Regions from separate parts of the Streptomyces telluris genome, predicted to be linked through region 2. Evidence: riboswitches for the same ligand, from Rfam matches in the RefSeq annotation. Region 2 holds a riboswitch; the other holds the start of a gene.

Region 1 (3,399 bases), on a different contig from region 2:
CCGCCTGCGGCCCCTTCTGGCCCTGCGAGATCTCGAACTCGACCCGCTGACCCTCCTCGAGGGTGCGGTAACCGTCCATCTGAATCGCGCTGTAGTGGACGAATACATCCGCACCACCGTCGACCGCGATGAAGCCGTAGCCCTTCTCCGCGTTGAACCACTTGACGGTGCCCTGAGCCATGCCTAACTCCCCTATTACTGGCCCTTGCGCAGGACCGCACTTCGCGGACCCGGGTCAGACCTCACCCCCTGGCAGCCCAGTGGGTGTGCGCCGGAACGCGTCGACCGCGGCTGAATGTATCTGCACGGATGCCGTCTGCAACAGGTCACTCGGACGAGAATTCCGGGCATGGCCGATCGAGGAAATCGGCTGAACTCCGGGTATTTCAGGGCAAGTCGGGCCGGGTATAACGCAACCAACCCGGCATTTCGTGCACACACTTCGCGCACAACTTGACGGGTTCTCATATGCGTTCGGCACTGACGCCGGGCGGGGATCGCCCCAACTGTATCGCGCTCAACAGGCGGAATCGCCCCGTCCGCTTTACGGACGAGGCGATTCCGGGTACGTCGTGCGGCAATAACGGAGGAACCCTGTGAAACCTCAGCCGCCGGCGACGGCCGGGATGACGGAGACGGCGGAGCCGTCGGGGGTGGGCGTCTGCAGCCCCTGCTCGAAGCGGACGTCGTCGTCGTTGACGTAGACGTTGACGAACCGGCGCAGCTTGCCGGCCTCGTCGAGCACGCGGGCGGCGATGCCGGTGTGGTTCTCCTCCAGGGACCGGAGGACATCGGCGAGGGTCGCGCCCTCGGCGGAGACCTCGGCCTTCCCGCCGGTGTAGGTACGGAGGATGGTGGGGATGCGAACGGTGACGCTCATGGGGAAGCTCCCTCGAAACGAGTTGTGGGCAGGCGTTCCGCAGGGCGGAACAGGTGGGCGCAACCGGCCCGCAGATGTCAGACGGCGGCAAGACCAGCGGCGCGGAACGCCTCCAGCGACGGCCGGATCGTCGCCGTCGGCCCCGCCGCGACCGCGTCGAGCGTCTTGAGCCCGTCCCCGGTGTTGAGCACGACGGTCGTGAGCGACGGATCCAACCGACCGCTCTCGATCAGCTTCCGCGTCACCCCGACCGTCACCCCGCCCGCCGTCTCGGCGAAGATCCCCTCGGTCCGGGCGAGCAGCCGGATCGCGTCCACGATCTGCTCGTCGGTGACGTCCTCCACCGCCCCACCCGTCCGCCGCGCGATGTCCAGCACGTACGGCCCGTCGGCCGGGTTGCCGATGGCGAGGGACTTCGCGATCGTGTCCGGCTTCACCGGCCGCACCACGTCGTGCCCGTCCTTGAACGCGCGGGCGACCGGCGAGCAGCCCTCCGCCTGCGCTCCGAAGATCTTGTACGGGCGGTCCTCGACCAGGCCCAGCGCGACGAGTTCCTTCAGCCCCTTGTCGATCTTCGTGAGCTGTGAGCCCGAGGCGATCGGCACGACGATCTGGTCCGGCAGCCGCCAGCCCAGCTGCTCGCAGATCTCGTAGGCGAGGGTCTTGGACCCTTCCCCGTAGTACGGCCGGAGGTTGACGTTGACGAAGCCCCAGCCCTCCCCCAGCGGGTCGCCGATCAGTTCGCTGCAGAAGCGGTTGACGTCGTCGTACGTGCCCTCGATGCCGACGAGGTCGCCGCCGTAGACCGCGGCCATGACGACCTTCCCGGCCTCCAGGTCGTGCGGGATGAAGACGCACGACTTGAACCCGGCCCGGGCGGCCGCGGCGCCGACCGCACCCGCCAGGTTCCCGGTCGAGGAGCACGACAGCGTCGTGAAGCCGAAGGCGCGGGCGGCCTCGACCGCGATCGCCACGACCCGGTCCTTGAAGGAGTGCGTCGGGTTGCCGGAGTCGTCCTTGACGTACAGGCCGCCCGTCACGCCCAGCGCGCGGGCGAGGTTGTCGGCCTTGACGAGCTTGGTCAGACCGGGGTTGAGGCTGGGCTTGCCCGCGACGTCGGCGGGGACGGGCAGCAGGGGGGCGTAGCGCCAGATGTTCGCGGGGCCGGCCTCGATGCGCTCGCGCAGGGTCCCGGGGTCGCCGGCGGGCAGTTCGTAGGCGACTTCGAGGGGACCGAAGCACAGGGCGCAGGCGAAGATGGGACCGAGGTCGAAGCGCTCTCCGCACTCGCGGCAGGAGAGTGCCGCGGCGGGTCCGAGGTCCACAGAAGTGGTAGAGGGTTCAACAGACTGCACAGCCATGGAGGCGAGGCCCTTTCTCCTCATCTTCCTCGCGGCGAACGTCACCACGAGACGGAATTGGCACCTTCCCCGCCGGGAGCCTCGCCTTGTGAACGGTGAGACCGGCTGGAGGGTTGCCGGGGCTTCAACGGGCCGTGTCCCTCTGCCCCTCTGGATGAGCGGTATGGCACTGGGCGGGGCCCAGGCGTTTGTGCACGCGGCGACCCCCGACATAGGACGGCGGTCCGCGTTGTTCAAGACTGTAACGGAAGGGACGGCCCGTTGAGAGGGGCGTCCGCACCGCGAGATGCGTCACAGAACGCGTCGCAGAACGTCCGTGAGACAGGGAGTCGTACACGTGCTGGAAGAGGTGGAGCGCTGGCTGGCCGAGCGGTCCTGGTCCGCTGCTGATCGTCCGCTCGACGTGCTTCTGGCCGCCAAGCGGGCCTCCGGCACCACGGTGAGCGTCGTCCTGCCGGCGCTGAACGAGGAGCCGACGGTCGGCACCATCGTGGCGACGATCCGCCGCGAGCTGATGTCGGAGGCGGTGCCGCTGGTGGACGAGCTGGTGGTGGTCGACTCGGGCTCCACGGACCGCACGGCCGAGGTCGCCGCGGCGGCCGGGGCGCGCGTGGTGCACCGGGACGAGGTGCTGCCGAGCCTGCCCGCGCTGCCGGGCAAGGGCGAGGTGCTCTGGCGCTCGCTGCTGGCGACGACCGGCGACATCGTCTGCTTCGTGGACGCCGACCTGCGCGAGTTCTCGGCGGACTTCGTGTCGGGGATCGTGGGGCCGCTGCTGACCGACCCCGGCGTGCACTTCGTCAAGGCGATGTACGACCGCCCGCTGGGCGAGGCAGCCGGCCAGGGCGGCCGGGTGACCGAGCTCGTGGCCCGCCCCCTGCTGAATCTGCACTGGCCGCAGCTGGCCGGTTTCGTACAGCCGCTCGGCGGCGAGTACGCGGCCCGCCGGTCCCTGCTGGAGCAGCTGCCGTTCCCCGTCGGCTACGGCGTGGAGCTGGGCCTTCTGGTGGACGCGCTGCACACGGTCGGGCTGGGGGCGCTGGCCCAGGTGGACGTGGGCGTGCGCAAGCACCGCCACCAGGACGGGCGGGCGCTGGGCCGGATGGCCGCCGCCATCTACCGCACCGCGCAGCTCCGGCTGGCCCGGGGGCACCTGGT
Region 2 (3,399 bases):
TGAAGGTCGTCAAGCACGGCAACCGGGCGGCGTCCTCGGCCAGCGGCGCCTCCGACGTGCTGGAGAAGCTGGGCGTGAACCTCGACCTCAGCCCGCAGCGGGTGGTGGAGGTGGCCGAGGAGGCCGGCATCACCCTCTGCTTCGCGGTGAAGTTCCACCCGGCGCTGCGGCACGTGGCCGCGGCCCGGCGCGAGCTCGGCATCCGCACCGTCTTCAACGTGCTCGGCCCGCTGACCAACCCCGCGAAGGTACGGGCCCAGGCCACGGGCGTCGCGGACGCCCGGATGGCCCCGATCCTCGCCGGGGTGCTCGCCGAGCGCGGCTCCTCGGCGCTGGTCTTCCGCGGCGACGACGGCCTCGACGAGCTGACCTCGACCGCCACGTCGAAGGTGTGGGTGGTCTCCGGGGGACGGGTCCGCGAGGAGTCCTTCGACCCGCGGGACGTGGGGATCGACCTGGTGCCCGTGGAGGCGCTGCGGGGGGGCGACGCGTCCTACAACGCCGATGTCGCGCGGCGTCTGCTCGCGGGCGAGGCGGGGCCGGTGCGGGACGCCGTGCTCCTCAACTCCGCCGCGGCGCTGGTGGCGTTGGCGCCGACGGAGGAGCCGCTGGCGGAGCAGATCAGGGGTGGGCTGGTGCGGGCCGGGGAGTCCATCGACTCCGGGGCGGCCCGGCGGGTGCTAGAGCGGTGGGCGCTGGCGAGCAACGCGTAGCGCCGTGAAGGAGTAGTGCGGTGCAGGGGCGTCCGTGATCCGGACGCCCCTTCCCGGCCGGCGATCAGTTGTGCCATACTCTCCGCCAAGGTCACGAGTGACAGCGACACGGCCCCGGCCCGCTGTCCGGCAACCCTCCTTCCGTGGCGGGGTGCCCCGGGTGATGACCAGGTCGCAGGCAGCGAGGTCTGCGGCAAGCGCGGGTCCCTCGCCAGGGATCCTGGTTGTCGAGGGAGTTCCTTCCGTGGTTCAGCGAATGCGTTAGGGCTCGAAGAGCCCCTTTTCCCGCACCCTCTTTCCCTTTCCCGCGCCCGTCGCGCGGTGGAATTCGCCTGCCTTTTTACGGGAGTTCGCCATGTCTGTCCCCACCCTTGCCTCCGACCGGTCCGTTTGCACCCCTCTGCCCGTTCTCGGGTGCGATGTCCGGGTCCCGCTGGTGACCGGCGGAGAGGTGACCTACGCCGCGCTGGACTACGCGGCCAGCGCCCCCGCCCTGCAGCGGGTGTGGGACGACGTGGCGGCGTACGCGCCCTACTACGGCAGCGTGCACCGCGGCGCGGGCTACCTCTCGCAGCTGTCGACGGAGCTCTTCGAGAACAGCCGGGCGGACGTCGCCGCGTTCCTCGGCTGCCGGGACGGCGACCAGGTCCTCTTCACCCGCTCGACCACCGACTCGCTCAACCTGCTCGCGGCCGTACTCCCCGCCGGGACGCGGGTGTTCGTCTTCGAGACCGAGCACCACGCGGCGCTGCTGCCCTGGGAGCGGCGCGCGGACGCCGAGGTGACCTACCTCGACGCGCCCCGCACCCCCGGGCAGGCGGTCGAGACGCTGGAGCAGGCGCTCGCGGCCCGCGAGCCCTACGGGCCCGCGCTGGTGTGCGTGACCGGTGCGTCCAACGTGACCGGCGAGCTGTGGCCCGTACGGGAGCTGGCCGCCGCCGCGCACGCCCACGGCGCGCGGATCGTCGTGGACGCGGCCCAGCTCGTCCCCCACCAGCGCGTGGACATCGCGGAACTGGACGCCGACTGGGTCGCCTTCTCCGGGCACAAGCTGTACGCGCCCTTCGGCGCCGGCGTGCTGGCCGGCCGGGCGGACTGGCTCCGCGACGCCGAGCCCTACCTGGCCGGCGGGGGCGCGAGCCGGCGCGTCGCGCGGGGCGCCTCCGGCGAGGTGGAGGTCGACTGGCACGACGGGGTCGCCCGGCACGAGGCCGGCTCGCCCAACGTCATCGGGGCCTACGCCATCGCCTCCGCGTGCAAGGCGCTCACCGAGGCCGGCTTCGACCGGCTCGCGGAGCGGGAGCGGCAGCTGATCACCGCCGTGCGGGAGGGGCTGGCGGCGGTGCCGGGGGTGCGGGTGCTCTCGCTCTTCGGGCCCGGCGCCCCGAGCGTGGGCGTCCTGTCCTTCACCGTCGACGGCTGGAACAGCTCGCACTTCGCGGCGGCGCTCTCCGCGGAGTACGGGATCGGCGTCCGCGACGGCCTCTTCTGCGCGCACCCGCTGGTGCGGACGCTGGTCGGCGGCGCGTCCTCGGCGGACGGCGGGTGCGGCTCCGACGAGGGGGCGCCCCTCAACGCGATCCGTGTGAGCTTCGGTGCCGGCACGCCCGATGAGCATGTCGAACGCTTCGTGACGGCGGTCGGTGAGCTCGTCCGCGACGGGGCGAGGTGGTCCTACCGGACGGAGAACGGGCGCTGCGTGCCGGTCGCCTGACGGCGGAGGCTTGATCGCGGGCTGCGCCGGTACCGGCACCGCCGGTCACGATCGTCGTGGCTGATCGCCGCCGCGGCGGGTCACCACGATGGTGGTGACCGGCGGTGCCGGGCGGGCGCAACCCGTGGTTTCTGCGACGTGCCGTCAGGCGTCCAGGCCGATGGCGAACGCCGCCTCCAGGTCGTGCTGGGAGTACGTGCGGAACGCGATATGCGTCTCCGTCGAGGCGACGCCCGGGACCTTGCTGATCCTGCCCGGGATGACGTCCGCGAGGTCGTCGTGCCGGGCCACCCGCACCATGGCGATCAGATCGTGCGCACCCGTCACCGAGTACACCTCGCTCACGCCCTCGATCGCGGCGATCTGCTCGGCGATCTCGGGGATCCGGTCGACGTCGGTCTTGATCAGCACGATCGAAGTGATCACTGCGGGCTCCTATCGGGGGTCGGGGGGCAGCCCCGCCTTCACTCTAGTCGTACGGCCGTACCTCGCCCACGCGTACAGGAAGCCCAGCGCGAAGCCCACGACGTGGGCGAGGTAGGCGACGCCGGGGCGGTCGCCGGCCGCGCGGGCGGCCACCCACTGCAGGGCGAACCAGAAGAGCAGCACGGCCCAGGCGGGGAACCGCAGCGGCAGGAAGAAGAGGAACGGGAAGAGACTGGTGACGCGGGCCCGGGGGAAGAGGTAGAGGAAGGCCCCGAGGACCCCGGAGATCGCACCGGAGGCGCCGACGAGCGTGCGGTCGGAGGCGGCGTGCGCGGCCGCGTAGCCGAGCAGGGCGAGCACTCCGGCGGCGAGGTAGAAGAGGACGAAGGGTCCGCGTCCCATCCGGTTTTCGGCCATGGCGCCGAAGACGTAGAGGAAGAGCATGTTCCCGAGCAGATGCAGCCAGTTGCCGTGCACGAAGAGCGCGGTGAGCGGGGTGATCAGCTCCGCCGGCGGCCCGTGCCAGAGCTTCTCGGGCACCACGCC

The links. A riboswitch is a leader RNA that binds a small molecule or an ion and turns the genes downstream of it on or off. The one in region 2 is predicted to bind S-adenosylmethionine.
Region 1: it holds a riboswitch for S-adenosylmethionine, as region 2 does, so the genes downstream of both, thrC (threonine synthase) here and NQU55_RS31920 (aminotransferase class V-fold PLP-dependent enzyme) in region 2, are expected to answer to the same signal.

Annotation. Positions count from the first base shown of each region.
Region 1 is NZ_JANIID010000003.1:137,729-141,127, reverse strand. It holds gene NQU55_RS04920 (cold-shock protein) at 1-181, opposite strand, end outside; gene NQU55_RS04915 (ubiquitin-like small modifier protein 1) at 605-880, opposite strand; gene thrC (threonine synthase) at 958-2,241, opposite strand; SAM riboswitch class I at 2,259-2,402, opposite strand; gene NQU55_RS04905 (glucosyl-3-phosphoglycerate synthase) at 2,579-3,399, shown strand, end outside.
Region 2 is NZ_JANIID010000042.1:7,471-10,869, forward strand. It holds gene trpD (anthranilate phosphoribosyltransferase) at 1-713, shown strand, start outside; SAM riboswitch class IV at 803-919, shown strand; gene NQU55_RS31920 (aminotransferase class V-fold PLP-dependent enzyme) at 1,069-2,427, shown strand; gene NQU55_RS31925 (Lrp/AsnC family transcriptional regulator) at 2,572-2,853, opposite strand; gene NQU55_RS31930 (rhomboid family intramembrane serine protease) at 2,863-3,399, opposite strand, start outside.